One region of the Psychromonas sp. CNPT3 genome, then DNA from elsewhere that is predicted to be linked to it. Evidence: predicted binding sites of a transcription regulator. Region 1 holds the regulator's gene; each other region holds the start of a gene.
What was found. Region 1 encodes sigma-54, which starts transcription at its own class of promoters, with help from an activator protein. Its sites were predicted from a motif close to GTTGGCACGNNNNTNGNNT; they were not measured.

Region 1 (4,941 bases):
CGATGTTAGCTAAAATAAGACATTATCAGCACTTAAGTCTTTATTTTTTTACTGATAACCGTAACAATGTCTTTTAATACCTTAGCTAACGAGAAATACAATGATCGAAACACCTTACGGAAACATCAGCGCGGTCAATTATCAACGCGCCAAAAAAATAAAACTCCTTATCTGTGATGTTGATGGTGTGTTTTCAGATGGCCGTATCTATTTAGGTAACCAAGGCGAAGAATTGAAAGCCTTTCATACAAAAGATGGTTTCGGTATGAAAGCGATTATGCAGCAAGGGATCGAGATTGCTATTATTACCGGCAGACAATCAAATATTGTCGCCAATCGAATGCAAGCTTTAGGTGTCTCTCTTATTTTTCAAGGTAAAGAAGATAAATTAAGTGTTTATCAATCTTTACTTACTAAGCTGAACTTAAATGCATCAGAAGTCGCTTATATCGGTGATGACGTCGTCGATTTACCCGTTATTCAAGCATGCGGGCTGGGAGTGGCCGTTAACGATGCTCATCCGTTAGTGATACAAGGTGCGGACCTAGTCACAAAAACGCGCGGTGGCTTTGGCGCTGTCCGTGAAATTTGCGACCTTTTTTTACAGTGCCATCATAAATTACAGATAACCACCGGTAAAAGTGAATAAATAAATGAAAAAACGCCATATTATCCCTTTTGCTGCCCTGCTCATCGCTTTTCTTTTTTGGTCTTATTTTAAAGCAGAGCCACTCTATAAAATATCAAAAGTACACAATCCAAATTACACTGCCTATAATTTAAGCAGTACACATTTTGACACGCTAGGTGATATTAGCCACAAAATGTTTGCCGATAAAGCCACAACTTTTAGCGAGAAAAATAACACCGTATTTATTAATCCACGTGTTATTGTGTATGTTAGAAATAAAGATAATAATCAAATAAGTACTTGGCAGATAAGTAGTAAAGATGGTTTATTAGAAGATGAAAACACATTAAAATTGACTCATGATGTGCGCGTTGAAAACCTAAGTTTAGATCAACTCATACAAAATATAGCCACTGAAGAGCTCACTTTACTGCTGGATAAAAAAGAAATCAGTTCAAATCTGTTTATTACTTGGGATGGTCCGCAAATGCATCAACAAGGTGTCGGAATGTGGGCTTCACTACTGAGTAACGAAATGATAGTAAAAAACAATATAAAAGCGGTGTATTTTAATGAAAAAAATTAAAATTGGTTTGATCAGCAGTGCCCTACTCTTTTCACTTAGTGCTTGGGCGCTAGAATCAGATTATGTAAAACCTATTCATGTTAGCTCTATTAGTCAGCATGCCAAAATGAAAAATAATAGTATTACCTTTGTTGATGATGTTTTACTCACCCAAGGTAGTATTATCATAAAAGCAGATAAACTCATTGTCACCCGTACTGCACAGCCTAATCATGAGCAAATGTTAGCAAAAGGTAACGTCGCTACTTTTTATCAAACACAAGAAGATGGTCGGCCTTTTAATGCGCAAGCAAATAGCATTCATTATGATGTCGCTAAATCTAAAATCACGCTAACAGGCAATGCACAAGTTAAGCAATTAGACAGTCGCATTAACGGCGCTAAAATTATTTATTATTTAAACACCGAAGAGTTGATTGTGATGAGTGATAAAAATAATGAAAAACGGGTTAAAACGGTTTTTTTACCGGCTCAGTTTGAAAAAAACAACAATAAACCTAACTCAACAAAAGAAAAATAAAAATGGCTGAATTGATCGCAACGGGACTCGTAAAAAGTTACAAAGGACGCACCGTCGTAAATGGCGTTAATTTAACCGTTAAAACGGGTGAAATTGTCGGTTTATTAGGCCCAAATGGCGCAGGAAAAACCACCTCATTTTACATGGTGGTAGGCCTGGTTAAACAAGATGAAGGTAAAATATGCATTGATGATGAAGATATCTCACATCAACCCATGCACATTAGAGCGCAAAAAGGGATTGGTTATTTACCTCAAGAAGCCTCTATTTTCAGACGTCTAACCGTAACTGAAAACATTATGGGTATATTACAAACGCGTAAAAACCTAACGTCTGCCCAGCGCACTGAAAAATTGAATGCGTTACTTAATGACTTTAATATTAATCATATTAAAGATAACAAAGGCATGAGCCTCTCTGGGGGTGAAAGGCGACGCGTAGAAATAGCCAGAGCACTCGCAACCGATCCAAAGTTTATTTTATTAGATGAACCTTTTGCCGGTGTTGATCCTATTTCAGTACTCGATATTAAAAAAATTATTGAACAACTACGCGATCGAGGCTTAGGCGTTTTAATCACGGATCACAATGTACGCGAAACATTAGATGTATGTCAGCACTCATATATCGTTAGCCATGGAGAAATAATCGCGATAGGAACTCAGGAGGAGATCCTATCTAATGCCAAAGTTAAAGAAGTCTATTTAGGCGATGCATTTAAGCTATAGTTATCGTCATTAACTCTACTAGTAAGGAAGAAAGTATTTTGATAAAACAAGGTTTACAATTGAAAATGGGTCAGCAACTTGCAATGACCCCTCAATTACAACAAGCAATCAAATTATTACAACTTTCTACCTTAGACTTACAACAAGAGATCCAAAATGCGCTCGATGAAAATCCTCTTCTTGAGCAAGAGGATGATAGTGGCCTTGAAGACATAAAAAAAGAACAAGATAGTAGTCAAATAGATACTGCTGAGGCGATCTCTAAACTAGAGTTTTCTGATGATCTTCCGGTCGAAAATAACTGGGATGAGGCCTATACTCCGCCTCCGACCACCACCATCTCATCCGGACGAAGCTCCTTTGATGGCGAAGATCGTGTTTATCAAGGCGAATCCTGTACCACTTTACAAGATCATCTTGTTTGGCAAATGCAATTAACTCCCTTTTCTGATACCGATTTATTAATTGCAGCCAATATCATCGATTCTATCGATGAATCAGGCTATTTAACCAGTAGCTGTGAATCCATTTTAGAAAGCTTGCAAAAAGATGTAGATGATTTAGAGCTCGATGAAATATTAGCCGTCCTTAAGCGTATACAACATTTTGACCCGGTTGGCGTTGCCTCTCGAGGCACAAAAGAGTGCTTACAAATTCAATTACGAAATCTAAGTGAAGATACGCCTTGGCGCCAAGAAGCGTTAATGATCCTTGATCAACATATGCAACTTTTAGCAAGCCGTGATTATCGAACGTTGGCACGAAAGACTAAATTAAAAGAAGCACAATTAGCCCATATTATGCGTTTAATACAAAGCCTTGAGCCTCGCCCAGGTAATAAAATAGAGAGCAGTCAGGCGCAATATATTGTGCCAGATGTGTATGTAAAAAAAATAGCGGATCAATGGTGCGTCTCTTTAAATCAAGACTGTGATCCAAATTTATCTATAAACCAACATTATGCAGACCTTTGTAAAGGCAAGATCAGTAAAGCTGACAACGCATTTATTAAAGGCCATTTACAAGAAGCAAAGTGGTTTATCAAAAGTTTAGAAAGTCGTAATGATACCTTATTAAAGGTTTCAAAATGCATTGTAGAGCAGCAACAAGATTTTTTTGAACTCGGTGATGAAGCGATGAAGCCGATGGTACTCAATGATGTCGCCTTTGAAGTCGAAATGCACGAATCAACAATCTCTCGCGTCACCACCCAAAAATTTATGCATACGCCACGTGGTATTTATGAATTAAAATTTTTCTTCTCAAGTCATGTGGCGACAGAAAGTGGCGGAGAGTGCTCGTCCACCGCTATTCGCGCTTTAATTAAAAAATTAGTCGCAAGCGAACCTAATAACAAACCATTAAGTGATAACAAAATGACAAAATTACTTGATGATCAAGGTATTAAAGTGGCTCGACGTACCGTTGCAAAATATCGAGAATCCTTAGGCATCCCCCCGTCAAATCAAAGAAAACAGTTAATTTAATGCACTATAATGAGTTATAAGTATGATAAAAATTAAAAAATAGTGATTTACACATGGCAATGCACTTACAACCTGCTAAACTCGCGCCTTTTCAATAAAAAGAAAAAGCGCTTAGCAAAAAAATAGCTAGGAGCGCATCGTTCATGTTAATGTTATTGTTATTATTGCGTTATTTAAACGCTTAATATTTATACATCAGCTTGTTTAAAATAAAGATGATTATCTCTGTTGCATCTATTGAACAGAAAAAAAGTGATCCCTATGAAAATATCTACCTTAATAACTGAAGATTCAGTCTTTAGCCAAGTAAATTGCAACAGCAAAAAATCGGCTTTAGAAAAAATAAGTATTAGTGCGGCTAAAACATTGAACCTTGATCATCAAGTTCTCTTTAATGAACTCATTGCCCGAGAAAAAATCGGCTCAACAGCGGTTGGCTCTGGTGTTGCGATCCCACATATTAAAATTTCCAGCGACTTACCCGCAACAGGTGTTTTTTTACAATGCCAAAAGGGTATTGATTATGATGCATCAGATGGTAAAAGTGTGGATATTTTATTTGCTATCTTTGTGCCCGAAGATCGTTGCCAAGAGTATTTAAGCGCGCTTGCAACCATCAGTGAAAAATTATTAGATAAAACACTCTTACGCCAATTAAGAAGTGCGACCGACGATAAAATATTGTTTGAATGCTTACAATGTAATTAAAAATCAATTAAGGGATCTTAACTATGAAGTTAATCATCATCAGTGGCCGCTCTGGATCGGGTAAAACTATCGCACTACATGTGCTTGAAGATCTGGGTTATAACTGTATTGATGGGATCCCTTTTGCCTTACTTGAACAATTATTAGAAAATGTCGATGCTAAGCACAATAAAGTGGCGATTAGCTTAGACGTACGTAATCTTCCCGGTGAATCCTCGCAGATAGCTGATTTATTGCAACGCTTGCAAGACAAAGTCGAAAGCGACATCATTTACATTGAT
Region 2 (4,941 bases), 620 kb from region 1:
AAAAGGTCGAAAGCCGACACCTTGTACAATACCGCAGACTTCAATTAAGCGTCGAGTTTGTAGTTTAGGTGCCTCTTTTTTACTCATGTAGATTATTCACCGAGTTTATGTGCTTAAAATTTTAAGCAAAGCTAACGATCACACCACAAACGGCGGTCATTTTTGCTAAGATTTTTGTTGGAATAAAACGTGATAAGTAAAAGCCGATAGACATAATAATAATGGCAGAGCAAGACATGCCGAGGGCAAATGCGCTTAAACTCAAGCTACTAAATTCAGTGCCATGTGCCCAGCCGTGGAATAAGATAAAGGAAATAGATACGACGTTAAGCAATGTTTTTTTGAAGTCACTTGCTGTTCGCGCTTGTCCCCATAAGGCAAATGCAGCAACAAACAAAGAGCCAGCAATAAGGCTTTCAACGCTGGCGCCTGTAAAATGAGCGCCTAACGCTAAACCTGAGAGCATAAGGGCAACTGTTGTCGCCATCATTATCAACGATTTTTTAGTGTTTTTTAAATGTTGCGCCATAACACCGATAGCCAGTAGCAAAGTTAAGTGATCTAAACCTGTAAAAGGGTGAATAACGCCATCTAGCCATGAATTATGAAGATGAATAGCGCCCACATGAGCGGATGCAAGGGGTGATAATAAAAGTGCACTCATTGTGATCATGCCGAGGGTTGTTTTTTTCATTTGAGATCCTTAGAAAGTACGAGTCAATGTTAGATAGGTTATTACGATAGCGGGATCGAAAACGATTTAAACACTGTCAAAAGTTAACTACACAATTAGCATGATTCATGCCAGATATAAAATAAGATAAAGCTCGCTGTATCACGTTGTTTTATAAGGGTTATGTTGCCAGCTTTCAAAGTGATCATGTAAGGTGTCGACATTTATGATCGTATGTCGACACCTTTGGCGGCGCCTCTGTATGATTGAATTTAAAGCGTATTTTATAAGCTTAAAAATTTAGCGATTTACCGTAGTTGTTTTGATTAGTGTCAACTTCGAGTCGGAAATTAAGTGTTTTAATGCAGCTATAAATTACTACTGTACACATCAGGATCCGTATGCACGAAATGTCTATTAGCCTAGATACCGTTAATTTGGTGGTCGAATCGGCTAAAAATCAAGGTTTTAAAAAAGTAACTGCCGTGTGGTTAGAAATAGGGGCTCTGTCGTGTATTGAAGCAGGGACCATTGAGTTTTGTTATGAAATAGCAGCAAGAGATACCATTGCTGAACATTCAATATTACATATAGAGTCTGTCGCGGGCCAAGCATATTGCTTTGTTTGCGCAACAGACGTCATTTTAAACCAGCGTGGTAATGCTTGCCCAAATTGCGATGGTTTTCAATTACAAGTGATTCAGGGTGAGGAATTACGTGTTAAAGAAATAGAGGTAGAATAAAATATGTGTGGAGTCTGTGGATGTGGGGACACTAAAATCGAAGGGCATGATCATCATTCTCATGTGCGACATGATGAAGATAGACATGAGCATGAGGGATCTTATCAAGAATTAAATGAATATAGATCGCAACATAAACGGGCAGATGAGGTGCACCATCATTATCCTGCAGCGACACAGGTTATCATTCATCATCACCATTATTACGTAGGTGCAACAGAGCATCAGGCTCATGGGCACTCTCACGCAGATCAACATTCTCATGCAGAGGCCCATTATAAGCACCACCATGCTCATCCTCATCATACGCACGAAGAAAGCACTCTCGACAAGAGCGATAACTTTAAAGCCACGCGCAATGAAAAAAATGATTTACATTATGGCGGTGGTGAAGCAGGTGTACATGTTCCAGGTATTAGCCAACGTCGTTTACTTAAAATTGAAACCGATATTTTAGATAAAAATAATCAATTAGCCAAACATAATCGAGCGCATTTTAAGCAAGAGAAGCAACTTGTATTAAATCTTGTATCAAGTCCTGGCTCGGGTAAAACGACGTTATTAACGGAAACGTTGCATATTATTCAAGCGGATCGTGCTTGTGCGGTAATTGAAGGTGATCAACAAACCTCTAATGATGCTGATCGCGTACGTGCGACGGGAGTACCTGCCGTGCAAGTGAATACGGGTAAGGGATGTCATTTAGATGCGAAGATGGTGCATGATGCTTATCATCAATTACAACTTAGTAAGGGAGGTTTGCTTTTTATCGAAAATGTGGGGAATTTAGTGTGCCCCGCGAGCTTTGATCTCGGTGAAAAATATAAAGTCGCCATTTTATCGGTGACAGAAGGGGAGGATAAGCCTCTTAAATATCCCAATATGTTTGCAGCCTCTCAATTGATGATCATTAATAAAATTGACCTTCTACCTTATGTCACGTTTGATGTTGATATTTGTATTGCTAACGCTAAAAAAGTGAATCCTTATATTAAGGTGATCACTTTATCTGCGACGACAGGTGAGGGTATGCAAGAGTGGCTAGATTGGCTAAAAGAAAATTAAAAACGTTGTGTCACTCAATATAATCATGAAACCGTCACTTCTGAAGTGGCGGTTTTTTTATGTCTAAGTGTCACCTTCGTCACACTGCGTACTGTCTCGTCACATATGTCGAAAAAGGTATTTCGAACATCCTGTTTAGTTAATGATTTTGTTTTTTTTGTTATTAAAAACAATGGCTTAATGTCTTTATTGGGGCATTTTAAAAGTTGGTTTGATTTTTGCTTATAAGGTGTGAATTTCCTAATTTTACTCATTAACTAAGGTTAATTATGAATCGCTTTGTAATTGCTGATCCGAAGTTATGTATTGGTTGTGATACCTGCATGGCTGCGTGTTCAACCACTCATAAAACTATCGGATTGCAAGCCCACCCAAGGTTAACCGTAACACGAAATAAAGATGCGACAGCACCTGTGTTATGTCGCCACTGTGAAGACGCTCCTTGCGCGACGGTATGCCCCGTAAATGCTATCACCCATGTAAATGGTAGTATTCATATTAATGAAAGTCTCTGTATTGGCTGCACATTATGCTCGATTGCTTGCCCTTTTGGCGCAATTACGTTTAGTGGTAGTCGAGGTGTCGGACTTGCGCATGCCTATGATACGTATATCCCTTCAAATGTAAGAACAAGTAATCCGACGACCTCATCACCCAGCTGTTTTGGTAATGATATTTTAGCATGGGAACCTGGGGTGAAAAATATTGCGGTTAAATGTGATCTTTGTGCACACCTTGAAGGTGGACCTGCTTGTATTGAAGCGTGCCCAACCAAAGCATTATTCCTCGTAGATCCCGAGAATACCTTAGCGATGCAAAAGCAAAAGCGAGATGATGCAGCTAATGCGGGCTCTTTGCTTACCCACATGATTTTGGAGGAGAGATAATATGGTTTCTTTTAATCTATTATTTGCATCCATCGCACTGTATGTCGTTGCCGGCGTTATATCACTTCTTCTCTCATCGAAGGAATCGATTGGTATTGCTCTTTCTGGCGTTGTTTCGACCCTTGGTGGTGTATTGGGAGTATGTGCTTCATTACCTGTATTATTTGGCAGTGATGCGATTAGTTATCAAATCTCATCCCCTTTTTACTTTGCAGATTGCATGTTACGCCTCGATCCACTGTCATCATTAATGGTATTTATTATTTCATTAGTGGTGATTGCTTGTAGCATTTACTCCCTTTCTTATATGCAAGAATATAAAGGAAAAGGTGCATGGGCAATGGGCTTCTTCATGAATGTTTTTATTGCATCCATGGTTGCACTCGTTGTTTCAGAGAATGCCTTTTATTTTATTGTCTTTTTTGAAATGATGTCGCTCGCGTCTTACTTTTTGGTTATATCGGAACAAAAAGAAACGTCGATCAATGCGGGCTTACAGTATTTTTTGATTGCGCACGCAGGGTCGGTGCTGATCATGATCGCTTTCTTCATTTTGTACCGCGCGACAGGGAGTTTAAATTTTCAAGATTTCCGCACGGCGAATTTGTCATCCGGCATGGCTTCGATAGTATTTTTACTGGCTTTCTTTGGCTTTGGCGCTAAAGCGGGGATAATTTCTCTGCACAGTTGGTTACCTCTTGCGCATCCCGCGGCTCCCTCTAATGCCTCGGCATTAATGTCGGGTGTGATGGTTAAAATTGGTATTTTCGGGATCATTAAAGTCAGTATCGATTTTCTCGGTGCAGATACGCCATGGTGGGGGTATCTAGTATTAGCCTTCGGCGCGGTATCTTCCGTTTTAGGTGTACTTTACGCCCTGGCTGAACATGATATTAAGCGTTTATTGGCTTATCACACGGTTGAAAATGTCGGCATTATATTAATGGGTGTCGGTGTCGGTATGGTGGGCATTGCAACACATCATCCCGTACTTGCGACAATTGGTTTATTAGGTGGGTTGTACCACATGTTAAATCACGCTGTATTCAAAGGCTTATTATTTCTGGGTGCCGGCTCGATAGTCTTTCGTCTGCATACTAAAGACATGGATAAAATGGGAGGGCTTGGTAAGTTAATGCCTTACACCGCGATAGCCTTTTTAATTGGTACGATGGCGATTTCAGCGCTACCGCCATTAAATGGTTTTATTAGTGAATGGTTTATCTACCAATCACTACTGACCATGGGCCGTCAAGGTGATTTAATGATGTCGATTGGCAGTATTATTGCGGTGGTGATGTTAGCTTTAACTGGGGCTCTCGCCTGCATGTGTTTTGTTAAAGTGTACGGCGTATGTTTTGCCGGCGCGCCAAAAAGCAAAGCGAGTACTAACGCAACAGAAGTGCCTATTGCAATGCTAATAGGCACAAGTTTACTTGCACTTATGTGTATTGTACTTGGTATTGGATCGCCTTGGATAGCACCTGTTATCAAAGGCGTCGCTGCAAGCCTAGTAAAAGGCGGTGTAGAGGTGACGGTATCACAGGGCGTTGCGCTCGTGCCGGGTATTGCA
Region 3 (4,941 bases), 1.5 Mb from region 1:
AAAAACTTTACATTTAAACACTTTTTTTTGTTTTTTTACTAAAGAAAGTACGCGTTTCGCCGATATAATATAAACATGATACTTTTGGAATATAATTATGAGCATCAACATTAACCGCCAAGCGACACAAAAAAACATTGTGGTTGAGCAGCATAAGGCTCAGGCGCAAAAATCATCTGTCAAAAACGCACAAAATGTTAATAATGATCAACATAAAGATTCTGTGCAATTAACGTCACAAGCGAAGAATATAAATAAAATGCAACAACAAGGTGCGACAGAGCCCCAAGTAAACAAACAGCGTATTGAATCACTAAAAGCCGCTATCACTAACGGTGATTATAAAATCAATACAGAACGACTCGCACAGCGCCTCAGTCAATTTGAAGGTGATTTTAGTCGAATTCTGAAATAAGTTTTAAGCTGAGATAATTAAACAATGCCTATTGAAAAGCTAAATCGACAATTAATATTAATTAATGAATTGCACCTGATATTGGAGCAAGAAACGACGTGTCTAAAAGAAAAGAGCTTTTCTCATCTCAGTGAAATTTTGAAACAGAAACAACAAAAATTAACTTTAATCGCAGAGCTAGATAGCGTTTTATCGCGTCCGGCCGATTTACAACAAATAGAAAATTCAACAACGGCTCAGGAAATAAAGAAAGAAATTCTTTCTTGCCTTGCTAAATGCCAACATATTAATAGTATTAATGGAAAATTAGTAGAGTTAGGTATGCGCAGTAATAAACATCTGACTCAACTTATCAAGCAAGCAACAGGAAAGAACAGCATCACCTATGATCAAAAAGGGATGCTAAATAGTGGTCAACTTTTAGGTAAAAACATTCAGGCATGATCAATAATAAATCGCTTTCTTACGCGGCTTTGATTGTTCACCTATGATATTTGAATACGGTAACGCTTTCATATCCAGAACTAACTCCGTAATATAAAGTTTACCTTCATGGTAACTTTTTAACACCCGAGCACCTCTAACTAACCCCCGAACCTTACTTCGAACACGAGCGCTTTGTATATGCACACCAGAAAGCTCGGTTTCAGAACTCAGTAACACGCCATATACTTGCTCTGCCATTTCTTTATAAGCATCCAATTTAGATGCTTTGATAGCGTTTAGTATTTTTTCTTCTAAGGTTGCCCCTTTTTGAGTCGCAACAGGTGCATAACCGACAGAGGTAAAGCTATGCACGTCAGTTTGCTCTTTTAGTTCTTCTTGGGTTGGCAATAACATATTATGTGATATTGGCGTACATGAAAAAAGAAACAAAGTACTACAAAGCAATACTGACAACGAGCGATAACATCGATTAATGTTCATTAATATATCCTTGCTAAAAAACGAAAATGGCAATGCTAATCAAGCAAGAATTAAGCCAGCTTCGACTAAAAAAACACTTTTCACCTAAGCATTGCGCTTTTATCGACAAATATAAGTCACTATCTGTTCTTATTTAAAGAGACATCGATAACGGCTACCAGTATTTACGAGTAGTGCTAATAGGAGAGAGTGTAATACAGAATGGATGAGTGATATTAGGAATTTCTCATGTCTACCTGACACTTGAGGCGTCCTTTGACTTACATCTATAGCATAAAGTAGATTTATATATGCTTAGGTATAAAAGCAAAAATGCAACGAGATAGGTTCGTTGCATTTTTTGTTTTTTATTGGCACCTAAATAACACGGCGAATAATACAAAGCTTTCAGTTTGCTAGCGCTATTTAACCAAGTGAACTTGCGCTCGGTTGTTACGTATTTGTTGGCTATTTCTATTATAATATTGATTAGTGCGATAATCGTATTCCCCCCCCACAAACATACCATGAGGAATAAAAGCACTGCTGGTAGATTCCACAATACTAGTATCGGTATTGACGATACGTACATTTAAAATAAGCCCTTCTTCATTGCGAGACATTGTTCCGGTAAAAATACGGCGCACATCTATATTTTTATTTAATCGTTTCCAGTCGCGAGTTAGTGCGAATTCACCTCGTGAGGTGATCTGAATATCTCCCGTCAATTTATAATCGACAACCTGCAATTGGCGGATATGTAATTCATGGATAAATAACTCCGTTACTGTCTGCCCTATCCAGTTGGTTTTTTTATGATCATTCAAATCGACTAGAGATGTTAATGCAATCGCTTCGCCTCTGTATCGAGTGGGAAAGTTAACCAATAATTGGTCGGCCATCTTACTGACAACTTCTGATAAAATCAGTGATTTCTCACCATTAAAAGAATATAACTTGCCGTACCCCTCTACTTGCGAAGTTTCTCCTGGTAAAAAAGCACTTTTACCAGAATTACTATATGAATTAGCAATATAATAATAAAGATACTCGCCATCACGATTATTTTGATTTTCTAATACAGGTTGGTAATTTTGGGGGAGATCACTTGCTGTCGAAACTTGCTCTACAGGCTCAAGAAGAGCGCAGCCCGAAAGAAACAATATAACACTGAATGCCGACAATAATTTTTTCATTCAATACCTACCTAATTATAATTCTAAAGAATGCTATGGATAATTTACTTAGCTTATCGGCACCCGCCCCATAAACTTTAATAAAGTTACACGGATTAAAGCACTTCCTTTCATAAAGTGGCAATATATACCACATCCAAGCTAATACTTACCTAAATACTAAATAAAGCAAAAATCGAGCCAGATTTATTTAGCTATTTTATTACTATAAATTAGCGACCTAATTTGGATATAAAAAAACAAAATAATAAATATCTCTTATTTTTCCCATTTAAAACAAAGCGTTTAAATCTATTGACGCATTTGCATATTCACATAGCTTGAGTATAATCAACGCATCTCTTCATAGCTCAACAGGATAGAGCACCCGCCTCCTAAGCGGATGATTTGGGTTCGAGTCCCGATGAGGAGACCAATTAAAGCAACACAAATAAAACCCAATAATAAACTACAGTTGTTAATTGTTTAAGCGTGTTATTACCATCAACTCTCATTCCCACCTTTAAATTTAATGTCCTAATCCGCATGCTAGATTGCAGTTAAAAAATCACAAATAATTACGTAGATCCTTTGTTAATTTTGTTTTATAAAATTAAAATTAATTTATATCTTATACCAAAGGAATTAATTAAGTTTTCATGTATTGCGCAGGAAAAATTAACCCTAGCAAGGCGTGAGTTGTAGGAGAGTGTTGTTATCACTTCAAAACTCACAACGCAGGGTGGGATAATTTCAACAAGCAAGACGGGTAACCTTTTTAGTTCCTTTGCTATTAGATTAGAATTTTCGACAAAACCTTAGTACCTTGTTCTCGCATATTAATAGAACGGACAATGTATGCTATGTCCGTTTTATATTTAATTAAATAACCAATATTGAATAGGATCAGAGGGGCATTCGAAGGGACCACATTCTGCAAAAGTACTCAACACATTAAGTAGAGTAACGAAAAGTACAAGGGCAATTGCTACTTTACTTAGCACCGGCATTTGTACAAATGTTTGGTACTTTATTTCTTTATATTGTGAAGAAAATGACAACATGACAGCGCTTCCGAATACGATCACAACGAAAGAAATGAATGCCCAAGTATAAAAATGAAAAGAGAAGAAGGGATCACCGTAAAAAGGAGTACCGGGAATAACATGTAGTGAAATTTGTCTAAGAGCGACACCTGCACCAAATAAAGCCCCAAAGATCATAATGCCGTAATGCGATGTTCTTGGGCCATATACAACATTACACAGTAGACCAAATAAAACAGCAACAAATCCAACGCGTTGTAATAAGCATAAAGGACAAGGTAACTCTCCTGCAACAAATTGAGAATAGAAGGCGAACATCAACACAAAAGTGATTGCTATGGCGCCAAGTGCATTAAGTTGTCGTGAAAATGATTGAGTCATATTTTGCATCCTAGAGTAAAATAGAGAGTGAGTCGCTTGCATGATGTGAGAGCCAAAATAAACTCACAATGATAGATAGACTAAAAGCGTAAATAGCCAATTTTCGATTACCTTTTATTGCTAATAAGATAGCGGTGAAATATAAAAAAAATATTAATGTCATCATAAAATTCTCCTTGCTGAGTTATTGCAGGATAATTGTGTTAGCGAATATTTATACTTTCATTAACAGAATCAAAACTGCCGTTATATATGGATATCAATTATCCGGTTCAATATTAAGTACATAAGCACTAAGTGGTATTTAAAACTGTCGTTAGCGGATCATTAACCTCCCCTCTTCTTAACTACTTATTAATAAATTTTATTGTGAAAGACTAGAAATTTAATAGAATAAACCGATATAATCGGGTGCATTCTCGTAACAACTTATACAACACGCAACGGGATACTACTATTTATGTTGAAGCGTGACGGAAAGATCTCATCTTTCGTGAATGCTATTATTTGAGATATCGCACATGGAAATAACATGTCACTTTCTATTTTATGCAAATAAACTTGCCCTATAAAAGAATCAAAAGAGTTGCGCCACTTTTAACTATATTTTATAAATTCTTTGCAGGTGTACGGCGTTATCCCCCTCCTGACTCGTTTATTATTTATAAGACGCAAAATGACCATATCACCATCATCGAAGATGATTCTACGCATTTCCCTAAAAGTAGATAATGGCTAGCATCAAGCCCCTGATTTTTTACAGAAAAAGGTCGACCTCTAAATATTCGTAGATGCCTATCAGCTTAAGGATTAATAAATCGACTTAACAACCCCATCAACCTGTTCACGGCGTCAAAAAAACCAATTTACTTATAATGAATTTAATTTGCTTTCTATTACATTTCTGCTTTTAACTAAATTAATAAAGCTAATAACAAAGCATTTCACACAGCACAATGCATTAACGTAAATTTAACATTAATGTAACACGCGCCATTATAACTTTTTTAAAGAAAAA

Region 2: the regulator sigma-54 is predicted to act here: its motif matches at 2,687-2,705, upstream of PCNPT3_RS14470 (4Fe-4S dicluster domain-containing protein).
Region 3: the regulator sigma-54 is predicted to act here: its motif matches at 2,684-2,702, upstream of PCNPT3_RS03250 (FlgO family outer membrane protein).

Annotation. Positions count from the first base shown of each region.
Region 1 covers NC_020802.1:2,289,115-2,294,055, forward strand. Annotated here, with positions in the region: gene kdsC (3-deoxy-manno-octulosonate-8-phosphatase KdsC) at 101-649, shown strand; gene lptC (LPS export ABC transporter periplasmic protein LptC) at 654-1,217, shown strand; gene lptA (lipopolysaccharide transport periplasmic protein LptA) at 1,204-1,737, shown strand; gene lptB (LPS export ABC transporter ATP-binding protein) at 1,740-2,465, shown strand; gene PCNPT3_RS10125 (RNA polymerase factor sigma-54) at 2,507-3,952, shown strand; gene PCNPT3_RS10130 (PTS sugar transporter subunit IIA) at 4,214-4,660, shown strand; gene rapZ (RNase adapter RapZ) at 4,684-4,941, shown strand, end outside.
Region 2 covers NC_020802.1:2,906,213-2,911,153, reverse strand. Annotated here, with positions in the region: gene hypF (carbamoyltransferase HypF) at 1-87, opposite strand, end outside; gene PCNPT3_RS12805 (HupE/UreJ family protein) at 122-694, opposite strand; gene hypA (hydrogenase maturation nickel metallochaperone HypA) at 1,075-1,416, shown strand; gene hypB (hydrogenase nickel incorporation protein HypB) at 1,420-2,481, shown strand; gene PCNPT3_RS14470 (4Fe-4S dicluster domain-containing protein) at 2,751-3,368, shown strand; gene hyfB (hydrogenase 4 subunit B) at 3,370-4,941, shown strand, end outside.
Region 3 covers NC_020802.1:724,495-729,435, reverse strand. Annotated here, with positions in the region: gene flgM (flagellar biosynthesis anti-sigma factor FlgM) at 98-415, shown strand; gene flgN (flagellar protein FlgN) at 440-859, shown strand; gene PCNPT3_RS03255 (LPP20 family lipoprotein) at 860-1,342, opposite strand; gene PCNPT3_RS03250 (FlgO family outer membrane protein) at 1,744-2,517, opposite strand; tRNA gene PCNPT3_RS03245 (tRNA-Arg) at 2,857-2,932, shown strand; gene PCNPT3_RS03240 (disulfide bond formation protein B) at 3,375-3,923, opposite strand; gene PCNPT3_RS14240 (DUF5993 family protein) at 3,934-4,089, opposite strand.